3 regions of the Arthrobacter sp. DualSoilB13 genome follow, and region 2 is predicted to be linked to each of the others. Evidence: riboswitches for the same ligand, from Rfam matches in the RefSeq annotation. Region 2 holds a riboswitch; each other region holds the start of a gene.

Region 1 (5,153 bases), 2.0 Mb from region 2:
CGACGGCTGCGAGCCGAAGTACTTATTGTGCTGGGTTTGTCCCTGGGCCAGTCGGCCGTTTACTCCGTAGTGCAGCTGCTGGACAAAATGTCCCGGGCACCGTTGGCAGATGCCACATCAACGCTGAACCGCTCCCAGAGCACGCGCGAGTACTTTGACCTCACGTACCAACTCCTGGACATCGTGTTCGCTCTGGTGCCGGTGGCCTTGGTGTTCTACTTTCTGTCCACCCACGCACCCGGACACAAGGACGGTGGCGGTGGCTCAGCGTTCGCACGGCTCGGCTTCAACTTTGCCCGTCCCGGCAAGGACCTTCTTCAGGGTCTTGGCCTGGCGGCTGTGATTGGAATCCCCTCGCTCGGCCTGTACGCCGCCGGCCGCGCCCTGGGCATCACCACGGCGATTGTGCCCAGCGGCCTGGACGCCTATTGGTGGACGGTGCCAGTGCTGATCCTCTCGGCCATGCGCCACGCGATCGTGGAAGAAGTGATCGTGGTGGGCTACCTCATGGACCGTTTTGGCAAGTTCGGATGGAGCATGCCGGTAGCCATTGTGGTCAGTGCCCTCCTGCGGGGGAGCTACCACCTGTACCAAGGTTTTGGGCCGTTCATCGGCAACGTGGTCATGGGGTTGGTGTTCGCGTGGATCTATACCAAGACCAAGCGGGTCATGCCTTTGGTGATTGCCCATGCATTGCTGGACATCGTAGCGTTCGTAGGTTTCAGCCTGTTCGGCAAGGCGATAGGCCTCGGTTAGAGGGGTGTTAAAGGTATTCGGCCGCCATCGCTGGGTGACGTCATTGGCACCCGCTGATGGCGGCCGAAGTTTGGATGGAACTGCTTTAGATGGTGACGGCTCCAGTAGCGGTTTCGAAAGTGACAGCCAGGATGCCGGGGGTGCCGTGCGGTGCCATCCACTGGACTGCGACATCCTCAAGCGGCTTTTCCACCGGCTCACCCAACCACTCGGTGACGCGTTCAGCCGAGCCCGCAATGGTGAGGCTGGACATCTTGACGTCGCTCTCGTAAATCCTGGACGGGTGAAGTGAGGGGTCGCCCTCCCACTTGAGCAGGTACGGCACCTGGGGATCGGCGATCAAGCCGAGGATACCAATCTGCTGCCACACCAATTCGCGGCCGTCAGGGAACTTGCGGTTGCCCGGAACGGCGGAGCGGCCAAGGCGGTCCTCGAACGGGGCGAGGTCATCAACGGCGACGCACCAGCCCATCCAACCTCCACCGGCAGCCGACCGTGCACGGACGGCTTGGCCAAAGGGTGCTTTGTCGGAAGCAGGGTGGTCCAGGACCTCCACAACTTCCAGGTATTTGTTATCCGCGAGGGGAATGATCATGTTCCGGGTACCGAAGCGCGGGTGCACTCCGCCCCGGACAGCGTCCACTCCCAATGCCGCGGAAATTCGTTCGGTAGTGGCCAAAAGGCCATCTCGTTCACAGGCGTAAGAGACGTGATCCATGCGCATGGCTTCATCTTGGCACTTTGTGATCAGTGTCTCAGCTAAGTCAAGCCTAACTAAGGTGGGATCTGTGTAATTTTCGCTATGGGCGTCATGCGAGGACGCGAAGAGACCGAAAGATTCCATCGGCGTCATAAAGCTGTTCTGACTTCCGGACAGTTCCTAGACTGGCCCCAGTTCAGCTGCACCACACTGCTGCCAAACCCATGCGTCACGAACAGGAGAACTCCATGTCCCAAGGATGGTCTTTCGAAACCCGCCAAATCCACGCAGGCCAGGAGCCGGACTCAGCCACCGGAGCGCGCTCGCTTCCCATCTACCAGACCACGTCCTTCGTGTTCCCCAGTGCCGAGAGCGCTGCCAACCGCTTCGCCCTGGCGGAGCTCGCACCCATCTACACCCGGATCGGCAACCCGACGCAGGATGCCGTGGAGCAGCGGATCGCGAGCCTGGAAGGTGGCCTGGGAGCACTCCTGCTTAGCTCAGGACAAGCCGCGGAGACGTTCGCCATCCTGAACATCGCTGAGGCCGGCGACCACATCGTGGCGAGCCCCAGCCTGTACGGCGGCACCTACAACTTGCTTGCACACACTCTGAAGAAATTCGGCATCTCAGTCACCTTCGTGGAGGACCCGGACAACCTGGATCAGTGGCGTGACGCCGTCCAGCCGAACACCAAGCTGTTCTTCGGCGAGGTTGTCTCCAACCCTCGGCAGGACGTGCTGGACATCGAGGGCATCGCACGCGTCGCCCACGAGGCCGGCGTGCCCCTGATCGTGGACAACACCCTGTCAACGCCGTACCTCATTCGTCCCATCGAGTGGGGCGCTGACATTGTGGTCCACTCGGCAACCAAGTATCTGGGCGGTCACGGTTCCGCAATTGCCGGTGTGATTGTGGACTCCGGCAACTTCGACTTCGGCAAGGACCCGGAACGCTTCCCCGGCTTCAACACCCCGGACCCCAGCTACAACGGGCTGGTTTACGCCAGGGACCTCGGCAAGGACGGTGCGTTGGGTGCCAACCTCTCCTACATCCTCAAGGCCCGCGTCCAGTTGCTTCGTGATCTCGGCTCGGCCGTGTCTCCGTTCAACGCCTTCCTCATTGCCCAGGGGTTGGAGACCTTGAGCCTGCGCGTGGAGCGTCACGTAGCGAACGCCACCAAGGTGGCTGAGTGGCTTGAAAGCCACGACGACGTCGAATCGGTCGCCTACGCGGGCCTGCCATCCAGCCCGTGGTATGACCGTGGCCGGAAGTACGGACCCAAGGGCACGGGGGCAATCGTTGCCTTCAACATCAAGGGTGGCGTGGAAGCGGGCAAGCGTTTTGTGGATGGTCTGGAACTGCACTCGCACGTTGCCAACATAGGTGACGTCCGCTCGCTGGTCATCCACCCGGCGTCGACGACGCACAGTCAGCTGACCGCGGAGCAGCAACTTGTTGCGGGCGTCAACCCGGGCCTGGTGCGCTTGTCCGTCGGTATCGAGCACGTAGATGACATCATCGCGGACCTCGAAGCCGGATTCCGGGCTGCCAAGGGCGCCTGACGCCCACGGCCCAACGCACCAGACCGACTGCCGCCCGCGCCGACGAAAATTCGCCGGGCGGCAGTGGCGGTGCTCGTAGGCGAACGAAATGACCTTTGACCGTCACACTGTTGTCACATTCTTCGCCAGAACCCCCCTGTGTTTCCTAGACTCTTCGTATTAGGTCATGAGTGCCAGCACACAGCCCCGGCTTGCTGGCCGGCAACCCTCCTCCGCGGTGGGGTGCCCCGGGTGAAGACCTGGCCTGTTCGCACGCAAGGCGACGGGCAAGCGCGAGGTTAAGGTGTCAAAGGAATGACCATTACTGCTACAGCCCTTCCAAAATCCGGAGAAGAAGATGGAACCGTCAAGTACGCCGGCATAGGCCCACTGGAACTTGAAGCCGGCGGATTCCTCCCCGACGTCGTACTCGCCTATGAGACCTGGGGGCAGCTGAACGCGGATGCCTCCAACGCGGTGCTCATCCAGCACGCACTCACCGGCAGTACGCACGTAGCCCGCGGAGCCACGGACGAGGAAGGATGGTGGGAGCAACTCGTTGGTCCGGGTGCCACCATCGACACCAACAAGTTCTTTGTCATCTCCATCAACATCGTGGGCGGCTGTTACGGCAGCACCGGTCCATCATCCGAAGCCCCGGACGGACGCCCGTGGGGCTCGCGATTCCCGCTGGTCACCCTGCGCGACAGCACAGAGGCAGAGTCGCGCCTCGCCGATACCCTGGGAATCGACGCCTGGCACGCCGTATTGGGCGGATCCATGGGCGGCGCACGCGCCCTTGAGTGGGCTGTGACATACCCCCATCGGGTCAAACGCTGCGCAGTCATCGCAGTAGGCGCCTACAGCACGGCCGAGCAGATTGCTTTTGCCCAAGCACAAACCCTGGCCATCAGGCAGGACCCGAATTTCAACAACGGCGACTACTACGGTGGCCCCGCGCCTGAGCACGGTTTGGCTTTGGCCCGGCGCATCGCCCACATCACCTACCGCTCGGCACTGGAGCTGGACGTCCGCTTTGGCCGGCAAGCCCAGCACCAGGAGACTCCGCTCGCCGCCGCAGCATTGGGCGAGCGGGGCCGGTATCAGGTGGAAAGCTACCTGGACCACCAAGGAACCAAACTGGTCCGCCGCTTTGACGCCAACAGCTACATCGCCATCACCGAGGCACTGATGTCCCACGACGTCACCAGGGGGCGCGGATCGTTGGAAGCGGCGCTTTCGGGTGCCACGGCGGAGTTCTTCGTGGCGGCAGTGGACAGTGACAGGCTCTACTTCCCGGCCCAGTCCCGGGAACTGGCCGCTGCGCTGCCTGGCGAGGTGCCGGTCCACGTCATTGAAGCGCCGATCGGCCATGATGGCTTCCTCACCGAAATCGGCCAGCTCTCAGCCCAGCTCCGCGAAGCGTTTTTCGCCTAAACGCTGGTGTGCTGACCCTGCTTAAACGGCAAGGAACGTCCGATGCCAGGCAGTTCAGCCATTCATGATCTCGCCGCGCTGCCGCATGTAATCCTCCATGGCGATCTCGCCGTTGCTGAATTTTGTATCCAGCTCGGCCAGCTTGCGAGCCCGGTATCCTTGCGGCTCGGACCCGCTCGTCGAGGCGAACGGGGTGGGGGAGGACGGGTTCGACGGCGGCACGGACTGCGGCGCGTCATCCACAGGGCGGATGACGGTGGGCTCGGACGGGTAGCCCGGGTAGCCCGGCGAAGGGTACCTTTGCCCGGGGTAGCCCTGTCCCGGGTACTCCTGCTGCTGGTAATTCTGCGGCGGATACCCCGGGCCCGGCAGGTTCTGCGGCGGGTACCCCGGGCCGCGGAAGGTGTCGTTCTGGATCCGGCGCGCCCGGGAGCGGTTGTACATGCGGATTCCGAGGGGAATCAGCCACGAGCAGACGATGATCCAGAAGATCAGATTGTTCACAGTGCAGGCCTCCTAGGTCTTAACCCAGCTTAGTCCTGCCACCTGGACGCGGCCCGTCTCCCGGAACAAGCCCCGGCTATTTCACACCAGCTTGGTCTCCATGCCCAGGAACAGGCCGTAACGATCCGCCTCGGCCTGCAAGGCGTCCTGCTCTTCCGCAGTTGCCGGCCGGTTCATGCGGACATCGAGTTCGCAGGCCCCTCCGGAGAAAC
Region 2 (5,153 bases):
GCGCCGACGAGTCCCTCCACCAGATAGAAGCAGAACGGCGGGATGTCCTTTTTGGCTGCCAGGATGGCACCGTAAACGGGTGCGCTGGCCGCAGCCGTGATACCAATCCAGCGGCTTGCGGGCAAGGAAAGAAGGCTCCCGCCGAGCGCGGCCAACGCCACAACATGCAGCCCGGAGTACGCCAGGAACGGCGCGTTGGATCCCCTGCGGTAGGCGAACCCTTCAAGGTCGGATGCTCGCCGGGCGAGGCTTGAGACGAAGAACGGGGCGCCCGCGAGTAAGGCGGTGGCTGCACCGAAAGCCCACTTCCTCGCCCTCCGATGCGATGCGTTTCCTTGAACGGCATCTTGGTCCTGAACAGCGCGGGCAAAGGCGGCGAATCCCACCGGCACTGCAACTGTTCCCGCGGCGGTTAGGTGCTGACCCACGATCCAGCCGCGCTGTCCGGCTGTGAGCATGCGCAGCCGCTCGGCGTTGTCGGGGGTGATGTAAACGCGTGAGACTGGAGAGATTCCTACGAACCACACCACCGTGCCGGCAACGATGACCGCTCCGGCACGGCGATAGGGATGGTTCCCGCTCATGGCAGCAAGGTTAGACCTGTTTGAGGGCCTTCTCCAGATCCAGGATGAGGTCGTTTACATCTTCAAGCCCTACGGACAGGCGGACAACACCATCCGAAAGCCCGATCGCCGCCCGCCCCTCCGGTCCCATGGCCCGGTGGGTGGTGGTGGCAGGGTGGGTGATGAGGGATTTGGAGTCGCCCAGGTTGTTGGAGATGTCAATGACGGAGAGACCGTCGAGCAAGGCGAAGGCAGCCTCTTTGGCTGATCGTCCGGCCGAAGGAGATAGCTCAAAGGTCAGGACGGTGCCGCCCGCCTTCATCTGCTTCGCCGCAAGTTCGTACTGCGGGTGAGACTTTAACAGCGGGTACTTAACCCAGCTGATGTCGGGTTGCTGCTCGAGCCACTCTGCGATCTTCAACGCGGATGCCGAGCTGTGGTTTACACGCAGTCCGATGGTCTCCAAGCCCTTGGTCAGCACCCAGGCGTTGAACGCGGATAGTGAAGGGCCGGTGTGCCGCATGAGTTGCTTGACGGGGCCGTCGATGAGTTCTTTGGTGCCCAGGATCGCGCCGCCAAGGACGCGTCCCTGGCCGTCGATGTGCTTGGTGCCGGAGTAAACAATGACGTCCGCTCCCAGCTCACCGCAGCGTTGTAGCAGGGGCGTGGCAAAGACGTTGTCCACCACCACGGTGGCCCCGGCAGCATGCGCCAGTTCGCTGACCGCAGCGATGTCCACGATCTCCTGCATGGGGTTGGACGGAGATTCGAAGAAGACCGCGGTAGTGGGCTCGGAGAGGGCTTCGCGCCACTGCTCCAAGTCCGGGCCGTCTACGAAGACCGTGTGAACGCCCCACCGTGGCAGGATCTCATTGAGGATCACAAAGCAGGAACCGAACAGGGAACGGGCGGCAACCACGCGGTCACCGGCAGCCAGCAGGGCACCCAAGGCAGTGAAGACCGCGGACATACCTGACGCAGTCGCAAAGCAGGCTTCGGTTCCTTCGAGCAGGCGCAGCCGCTCCTGGAACGTTGCAACGGAAGGGTTGCCGTAGCGGGAGTAAACGAAACGTTCGTCCTCACCGGTGAAGGCGCGCTCGGCGGCAGCAGCGGATTCGTAGACGAAACCGGAGTTCAGAAAAACGGGCTCGGACGTTTCCTGGAAGTTGGTACGGTCAAGGCCACCGCGGACGGCCTGGGTATCAGGGCTCCACCCGGCGGCATCGGGATTAAAAGTCACTTACTCAGTCCCCAGATTCGTCGGCAGGCCACGGTTCTTCCAACCGTTGACGGTGCGCTCACCATAGCGGTCCGGTTCACCTTCAAAGCCCTCCAAGACGTTGTAGGCAGTGAAACCGGCTTGCGTGGCGGCGATGGCTGCGGAGATGGAGCGCTGGCCGGAACGGCATAGGAACACCAGCTCAACGCCGTGGTCCTCGGGTGCCTGCTGACGCAAGTCCTCGATGAAGCGGGAGTTGGGGATGCCGCCGGCGAGGTTCCACTGGATGAACAGGGGATCGTTTTCCGTGGCTTTGGTGTCGGGGATACCGATGTGGGCCCACTCGCCCTCGGTGCGGACGTCCACCAGGATGGCACCTTCTTCGAGTTTGGCCCACGCATCCTGCGGGGTCAGGTCACCTGCGTAGCTCATGCGTGTCCCTCGAATGCTTCGTCGTCGTCGCTCTCAAGCTGGTCAACGGCACTGGCAACGGCGGCATCGGCATTGGCGATCGCGGCGGGCAGCACCACTGCTTGGGCAACGATGACGTCGGTGCCGTTGAACGTGGCAGCCGGGCTGCCATGGAGCACATAGCCCTCCGCGAGGGCGCTGTGGATCCGCTCGCAGAAATCACGGGTGTCCGGGCCAGTAATCAGGCGATAGGAAAGTTTTTCTTCAGTAGGTTCAGGCATAGCTGGTGCTCCTCAGTCACGCTTGCAGTTCGAGTTGTCGATACGCCGAGTAGTCACCTGAGGCACCCCGCCGGAGAGAGGGTTGCCGACCAGCAAGTCAGGGCTTCGCGCTGGTACTCATTACTCAAGAAAAACGTAACATCCGCGGGCCTCGGGCTGCACTTGCGGGCTGGTGTCCGGCCGTCATGTTGCGTAATCGGCGGTGCTTCCCTTATGCGTTTTTCAGTGCGCGCACGGCTGCGCCCACAGTGGGGAAGAAGTGCTCGGGCGTAAAACGGGCTGCAGTGCCCAGGCGGAGTAGTTTGTCTTTGACAGGCCCCTTCAGTTCGGCGAACACTAAATCCACGCCTTTGCGGGCCAGCCATTCGTCCAATGTGACCAGGTCATCCAGCGCCGTAGTGTCGATCCCGGTGATGGGCTCCGCGGCGAGGATGACATGGGTAACCGGATCCGCGGTCTCCTCCGGGGCTTCGTCCAGTTGCTCCCGGACAAAGGCAGCTAGGACCTGCCCATTACCGAAGAACAGGGGCGCATCAAAGCGGAGGATGAGGAGTCCGGGGATGCGCTCGCCTTCGGGGTGCCGCTCCAGATCGTGATAGCCAGGGAGCCCTTCTTCGGCGCCGAGTTCTGTCCGGTACGGATCCCAGGCCCGCCGAACAAAGTCCAAAAGCGCCAAGGCAATGGCCACCACGATTCCCTGCAGTACCCCAACGGTGAGGACGCCCAGGAACGCAGCCAGCATGACCACGGATTCGCTTCGGCTCAGGCTGAAGAGCCGCCTAACACCGGCGGGGTCGGCCAAGGCAATTGCCGCAGCGATGACGACGGCCGCCAGGGTGGCCGAAGGCAGGTACCCGGTCACTCCGGGAGCCAGCAGCATGAAAGCCAGAACCAGCACCGCACCAACCACCCCGGTCATCTGGGATTTGGCGCCGGCGTCCACAGCCACGGGCGTCCGCGAGGTACTGCCGGATATAGGGAACCCGCCCAGCAAGCCGGTGGCTGCGTTGGCTGCCCCCAACGCCGCCATCTCCCGGTTGCCCGAGACTCTCTTTCCCTCCTTCGCTGCCAATGTCTGGGACAGGACGCCAGTGTCTGCGAAAGCCATGAGGGCAATACCGGCCGCAGCGGGAAGCAGCATCAGAGCGTCAGCCCAGCCAATGCCGCCGAGCGCGGGCATCGGCAGCCCCTGCGGCAAAACCCCGGTGACCTTGACGTCGTCGTTCAGGCCCCAAACAGCCGTTGCAACGCACGAGCCGACCACCGCCAGCAGGACGCCGGGTACCTTCCACTTCAGCAGCCGCGGGATCCAAATGAGGGCCAGGGAACCGACGCCTAGCAGCAGCGCGGTGACATTGACCCCGCCGCCCAGCAACCCGGTGGTGACCTTCGCGAGCTTTTGCCAGATGTCGCCGTCGGCCTCTATCCCCAGGAACGCCGGAAGCTGCGATAACGCCACCAGCAAGGCGATTCCGTTCAGGTATCCGAGCCTGATGGGTTTGGACAGCAGCCCGGTGATGGCACCGAGATTCAGGGCGGAGCCCGCGAGCATGATCACCCCGATCAACACAGCCAACAGCCCGGCGAGTGCCACCGATCTCTCACTACTGCCGGCTGCGAGCGGAACAATAGCTGCGGCAATCATGGGGGCAAGGGATGAATCGGGTCCCAGGACCAAAATGCGCGAAGGCCCCACCACGGCGTAAACCAGCAACGGAATCACCGTGGCGTAGAGCCCTGTGACGGGTGGCAAACCGGCCGCCTGCGCGTAGGCCATGCCCGCAGGCACCAGCAGGGCAAAGAGCGCAGCACCCGCCACGGCGTCGTGCCGCAGCCATTCACGTTTGTACCCCTTGAGTGCCCAGACGCCCCAAAGGCGGTCCTTGGCGGAAGTGCGGGTGGCTGAACTCATACAGCGATCATTCCGGACGCATGGTGTTTGCGGAACAAGGCGAACGCCGTATGTGGAAATCCATACCGTCATGGGCGGGGCCCAAATGTGACGTCCCGGGAGCATAATTGACCCAGTACGACCCCCTGTAACTTCGCATGAAATCAGGTCGCGGTGAACGGACAAAGCAGTTCTACACTCAAGCCCATGCTGCACTTTGGATGGTTCGTGGGCCACGGTTTCGGTGTCCAGGGTTGGGGGACTCCCGGCTATGGCCTGGGCTACGACTGGAAGAAACCCGCCCTCTATCAGGAGGCCGTCCGGGCGTTTGAGCGATCCGGCTTGGACCTGTTCATCATTGAAGATTCCCTCACCGTTCCGGACACCTATGGGGGTACGGCCGAGGTTTCCTTGGCCCACGCCTCGTTTGCACCTAAGCACGATCCCCTTGCCTTGGTCCCGTACCTTCTCTCCGCCACGGAGCACCTCGGAATCGTGCCCACGGTCAGCGCTTCCTTCTACCCGCCCTTCACCGCCGCCAGGCTCCTGGCCACGCTGCAACACTTTTCAGAAGGACAGCTCGGCTGGAACGTCGTCACCTCCGGCAGCGACCTCGCCGCACAGAACTATGGGCTGGACCAGCAGATTGAACACGATCTCCGCTATGAGAAAGCGGAGGAGTTCGTGGACGTCGTTAGGCGCCTTTGGCGGAGTTGGGAACCTGGGGCCGTGCTTGAGGATGTTGAAGCCGGGGTGTTCGCGGACCATAACAAAGTGCACCCCATCAA
Region 3 (5,153 bases), 1.1 Mb from region 2:
AAGGATCCAGGCCGCGCACCAAGGACCGCCCCAGCCACGATGACGCCGTGATAGGCAGGATCATCACTGTGGACCGCGGGCGCTACCGGGCAATTGTTGGCGAAGATTCCGCCAACGAGCGGATCGTGATTGCAGCCCGCGCCCGTGAGCTGCGGCGAAATCCCGTTGTCCCAGGGGACTTCGTCGCGCTGGTAGGTGATGTCTCCGGGTCCCCCGACACTTTGGCGCGGCTTGTCCGGGTGGAAGAGCGGAAGACACTTCTTCGCCGCAGCGCTGACGATACCGACCCCATAGAACGGGTAGTTGTAGCCAACGCCGATCAGCTTGTTGTGGTTGTTGCGGCGGCCAACCCGGAACCACGCACCGGGTTTATTGATCGTGCCCTGGTTGCGGCATACGACGCCGGCATCGAGCCGTTGCTGCTGATCACCAAGGCGGACGTCAAGGATCCGGCGGAGCTCCTTGCCAATTACCTGAGCTTGGACTTTCCCGTGATCATCAGCCGTACCGCTGACTCCGAGGCCGGCGGCATTGATGCCCGCTCGGATGATGGACTCTCAGCCCGGCTGGACAAGGACGCCGTATCCCAGCTCCGCTCACATCTAGGTGGCAAAGTCACCGTCATGCTGGGCCACTCGGGTGTCGGCAAATCCACCATGGTTAACGCACTGACAGGGGCGGAGCGCGCCACGGGCGGCGTCAACGCGGTGACGGGCCGTGGCCGGCACACCTCATCCTCGGCCTTGGCGCTGAAGCTGGACGACGCCCCGTCCGGCAGCTGGATTATCGATACGCCCGGCATCCGTTCCTTCGGCCTGGCGCATGTGGACCCGGACCGGATCCTCCATTCGTTCCCGGACCTTGAGCCCGGCACGGAAACCTGCGACCGGGGCTGCAAGCACAGTGCAACCGCCACCAATTGCGGGCTGGATGCATGGGTGAACGATGGCCACGCAGGACCATCAGGAGTAGCACGGTTGGCCTCCCTGCGCCGCCTGTTGGGTGCAGACCCAAGACTCGAGGCGAAAGAGACCAAGGAACTGGGCACCGTCAACTGATCGTTACCGGCTTCACGTCCCCAATGAGGCGAACGATTCAGGATAGTTTGGTGGCATGACCCATCCCGTTTCCACGTACAACGATGACCTGCGCCTGGCCCACGTCCTCGCTGATTCAGTCGATGCCCAGACCATGGATCGCTTCAAGGCACTGGACCTCAAGATCGAAACCAAGCCTGACCTCACGCCGGTCACTGACGCTGACAAGGCCGCTGAGGAAGCTATCCGCGGCCAGCTGTCCCGCTCGCGCCCACGTGATGCGGTCCTGGGCGAGGAGTTCGGCAGCAGCGGCCACGGCTCGCGCCGTTGGATCATCGACCCCATCGACGGAACCAAGAACTTCGTCCGGGGTGTTCCGGTGTGGGCAACGTTAATTGCCCTCGTGGACGAGGGCGAACCTGTGGTGGGCGTTGTGAGCGCCCCGGCATTGGGGAAACGCTGGTGGGCCGCCAAGGACATGGGCGCCTACATGGGCCGGTCCCTCGCCTCGGCCACGCGCCTCAAAGTTTCCAACGTCTCCAGTTTGGCTGACGCCTCCTTGTCCTACTCCAGCCTCTCGGGCTGGAAGGAACGCGGCAATCTTGACGAGTTCCTGGACCTCACCGAAGATGTTTGGCGCACGCGCGCCTATGGTGACTTCTGGTCGTACTGTCTCGTGGCCGAGGGCGCAGTGGACATCGCCTGCGAGCCTGAGCTGAACCTATATGACATGGCAGCACTCGTCCCCATCGTCACTGAGGCCGGTGGCCGTTTCACCTCCCTGGAAGGCGAAGACGGTCCCTTCGGCGGCAATGCACTGGCCACCAACTCGATCCTCCACTCAGAAGTCCTCAAGCGGCTCAACCCGGGCCTGGACGATCTTCTCTAGTCCTCCTGCAAACCAGCAGGAACGGAATATTCGACGGCGGCAGCCCCCTTTTGTGGGTCTCCGCCGTTTTTTATTCGACGAAGCAGGCATTTTGGCTCCGACGTAACAAAGGGCTTAACAATCGGCAGCGGCTTTGGAAGGCCCCCCGGACGTGCTTTAGCCTTTTTACAGGTCACGAGTGCCAGCGCTAAACCCCGGTTAGCTGGCCGGCAACCCTCCATTCGCGGTGGGGTGCCCCGGGTGACGACCCGGCCGGTCCGGAACGGATGCGGCAAGCGCGGATTCCCTATGGGGGTCCCTCTTGAGTGAGGTCCTATGAGCACTGTCACGTTCGACTCAAACATCATTCCGTCCTTCGCCGCAGAAACCACAGCAGAGACAGCTGCCGCTGCACGGCCGCTGGCCGCTGTTACCGGCGCCGAGTTGCAAGCGCCCCTGATTCAGGGCGGACACGTTCGCTACGCAAACCTCGACTACGGGGCATCGGCTCCGGCGTTGACCATCGTCTCGGCCTACCTCAACGAAGTCCTTCCCTACTATGCGAGTGTCCACCGCGGTGCGGGCTACGCCTCCCAGATCAGCACGTCGGTGTACGAAAATTCACGGAACATCGTCCGCGAATTCGTTGGCGGGCGGGCAGATGATTCTGTCATCTTCACCCGGAACACCACGGACTCCTTGAACCTGCTGGCCGGCTGCCTTCCGCTGATCAACGGCAAGCCCGCAGGTGAGGTCCTGTACCTGGATATCGAACACCACGCCAACCTGCTTCCGTGGCAGGGCGTCCCGCACCGCAGCGTCGTAGCGGCATCAACCTTGGCCGAGACCCTGGACAAACTCCGCGGGGAGCTGGCTCAAGGCGGTGTTAGCCTGCTTGCGGTAACCGGAGCCTCCAACGTCACCGGTGAGATCCTACCCATCGCAGAGCTTGCTTCCCTGGCCCACCAGTACGGTGCACGGATTGTGGTGGATGCCGCCCAACTCGCACCGCACCGTCGGATCAACATCACCGAGGCAGACGTGGACTACGTGGTCTTCTCCGGACACAAGCTCTACGCCCCCTTCGGTGCCGGCGTTGTGGTGGGCCGTCCCGACTGGCTCGACGCCGGCACTCCGCACCTGGCCGGTGGCGGCGCAGTCCGTGAAGCCCGATTGGACTCCGTTAGCTGGGCAGCAGGCCCTGCGCGGCACGAGGGCGGCTCGCCCAATGTTCTGGGTGCCGCAACCCTCGCCCGTGCCACCCAGGTGCTGGCCGGGTTGGACCAGGACGAGTGGCACGCCCATGAAACCGCCATCCGCTCCTACTTGGTGGAAGGCCTGGAAGCCATCGACGGCGTGACCGTGCACAAGATCTTCACAGACTCCTTGGACACCATCGGTGTGGTCAATTTCTCCGTCGAAGGATTCGACGCCGGATTGGTGGCCGCCTACCTGGCAGCAGAGCACGGCGTGGGCCTGCGGGACGGCCGCTTCTGCGCCCACCCGCTCCTCAAGCGCCTGGGGCTCCCGTCTGGCTCTCTGCGTGCCAGCTTCGGCGTCGGCTCCCGGTTGGAGGACGCTTCCAGGCTGCTCGCAGGCATCCAAGGGCTCAAGCGCGACGGATTGGGTTGGGACTACGTGGTGGACGAGGGCCGATGGGTTCCCGCCAATGACCACCGCACCTACCCCGAATGGGCGCCCAACACTCCGGGCACTGCGGGAGCAGCTCCCTGCACAGTCGACTAGAAAACACACAGTCGACTAGAAACACTGTGGACCAGGCACACTGTGGACCAGGCGTAACGGCCGCTGCGGTAAATTCGTAGGGTACCCACTGGCCATCCTGTGAAGGAGTTCTGCGTGTCCCTGCGTCCCCCGGGCGCCGCAAACGGTGCGGCCGGCATTCCCGGACCCGCTGGACCGCGAGGTCCCAAGCTCCACGCTGCCCGTCGGCGCGAACTCGGCCAGAGCTTCCAGGACGGCGGAGAACACTATGACCGTGTGCGTCCTGGCTACCCACGGGACTCCCTGGATTGGCTCGTTCCTCCCGCGGCAAGGTCGGCGGCCGACCTCGGCGCGGGCACGGGAAAATTCACGGCACTCCTTATCCAGCGCGGACTGGCGGTCACCGCCGTCGATCCTTCCACGGACATGCTGGAGCAACTGCGAAAAAGCTACCCCCTCGTCAACGCGCTGGAGGGAACGGCAGAGGGAACTGGACTGACGGACTCAGCATTCGACGTCGTCAGCGTTGCCCAAGCCTGGCATTGGTGTGAGCCCATGGCAGCGAGCACGGAGATCTCCCGGATCCTGCGTCCGCACGGAGTCCTGGGGCTGATCTGGAATCAGTTGGACACGTCTATTCCCTGGGTACACCGCCTTTCCCGCATCATGCATGCAGGCGATGTCCACAAGCCTGGCTTCCGGCCAGTCATTGGCCCGGAGTTTGGTGGTTTGGAAAGCCACCTGACCCAGTGGGAGGATGCCCTGACTCCTGAGGACATCATGGAACTCACCAAATCCCGCAGCTACTATCTCCGAGCCAACGACGCCACCCGGGCTAAGGTCATGCACAACCTGGAGTGGTACCTCCATGACCACCTCGGTCATGCCCCAGGTGAAACCATCGGGTTGCCCTACATGACGCAAACCTGGCGGGCGTTCAAGATTCAGGGTCCGGCGCCACGGTAGGCTTGGGGTGTGAAGACCAGTACGCCCTCCTCCTCGATTGAGGACTACGTCAAGGTCATCTACTCCTACACGGAGTGGCAGGACAAGCCGATTACGTCATCCCAGCTCGCCCTGCGCCTCGGGGTGGCAAATTCCTCAGTGTCGGAGATGGTGCGCAAACTCAAGGACCAGGGTTTGGTTGATCACCAGCCCTATAGCGCCATCAGACTGACCCCTGAAGGCATGCGGCTCGCCCTCTCCATGGTGCGCCGGCACCGGCTCATTGAGACGTACCTTGTTGAGGAACTCGGATACAGCTGGGACGAAGTCCACGACGAAGCCGAGATGTTGGAACATGCGGTGTCCGATACCTTCATCGAACGCATGTCCGCCAAGCTTGGCCATCCTGTCCGGGACCCGCACGGGGACCCGATACCTTCGGCCGATGGATCGGTTGAGCTGCCGCACGCCTACCGAATGATCGAGTTGGATCAGGGCCACTCGGGTCGCATCACACGAATCAGCGACGAAAATCCGGACCTCCTGCGCTACCTTGCCTCGGAGGAGATCTCCCTGGA

Evidence for each region. A riboswitch is a leader RNA that binds a small molecule or an ion and turns the genes downstream of it on or off. The one in region 2 is predicted to bind S-adenosylmethionine.
Region 1: another riboswitch for S-adenosylmethionine. It lies ahead of metX (homoserine O-acetyltransferase MetX); the one in region 2 lies ahead of ACZ5J0_RS17290 (DUF1737 domain-containing protein).
Region 3: another riboswitch for S-adenosylmethionine. It lies ahead of ACZ5J0_RS12405 (aminotransferase class V-fold PLP-dependent enzyme); the one in region 2 lies ahead of ACZ5J0_RS17290 (DUF1737 domain-containing protein).

The regions. Positions count from the first base shown of each region.
Region 1 covers NZ_AP035865.1:1,414,097-1,419,249, forward strand. The annotation lists gene ACZ5J0_RS06560 (CPBP family intramembrane glutamic endopeptidase) at 1-756, shown strand, start outside; gene ACZ5J0_RS06565 (VOC family protein) at 842-1,480, opposite strand; gene ACZ5J0_RS06570 (bifunctional o-acetylhomoserine/o-acetylserine sulfhydrylase) at 1,705-3,021, shown strand; SAM riboswitch class IV at 3,184-3,300, shown strand; gene metX (homoserine O-acetyltransferase MetX) at 3,316-4,437, shown strand; gene ACZ5J0_RS06580 (hypothetical protein) at 4,492-4,941, opposite strand; gene ACZ5J0_RS06585 (winged helix DNA-binding domain-containing protein) at 5,023-5,153, opposite strand, start outside.
Region 2 covers NZ_AP035865.1:3,746,201-3,751,353, reverse strand. The annotation lists gene ACZ5J0_RS17305 (hypothetical protein) at 1-584, opposite strand, end outside; gene ACZ5J0_RS17300 (O-succinylhomoserine sulfhydrylase) at 595-1,803, opposite strand; gene ACZ5J0_RS17295 (rhodanese-like domain-containing protein) at 1,804-2,214, opposite strand; gene ACZ5J0_RS17290 (DUF1737 domain-containing protein) at 2,211-2,474, opposite strand; SAM riboswitch class IV at 2,488-2,599, opposite strand; gene ACZ5J0_RS17285 (SulP family inorganic anion transporter) at 2,686-4,386, opposite strand; gene ACZ5J0_RS17280 (NtaA/DmoA family FMN-dependent monooxygenase) at 4,540-5,153, shown strand, end outside.
Region 3 covers NZ_AP035865.1:2,694,738-2,699,890, forward strand. The annotation lists gene rsgA (ribosome small subunit-dependent GTPase A) at 1-1,058, shown strand, start outside; gene hisN (histidinol-phosphatase) at 1,114-1,926, shown strand; SAM riboswitch class IV at 2,097-2,210, shown strand; gene ACZ5J0_RS12405 (aminotransferase class V-fold PLP-dependent enzyme) at 2,242-3,651, shown strand; gene ACZ5J0_RS12410 (class I SAM-dependent methyltransferase) at 3,772-4,596, shown strand; gene ACZ5J0_RS12415 (metal-dependent transcriptional regulator) at 4,606-5,153, shown strand, end outside.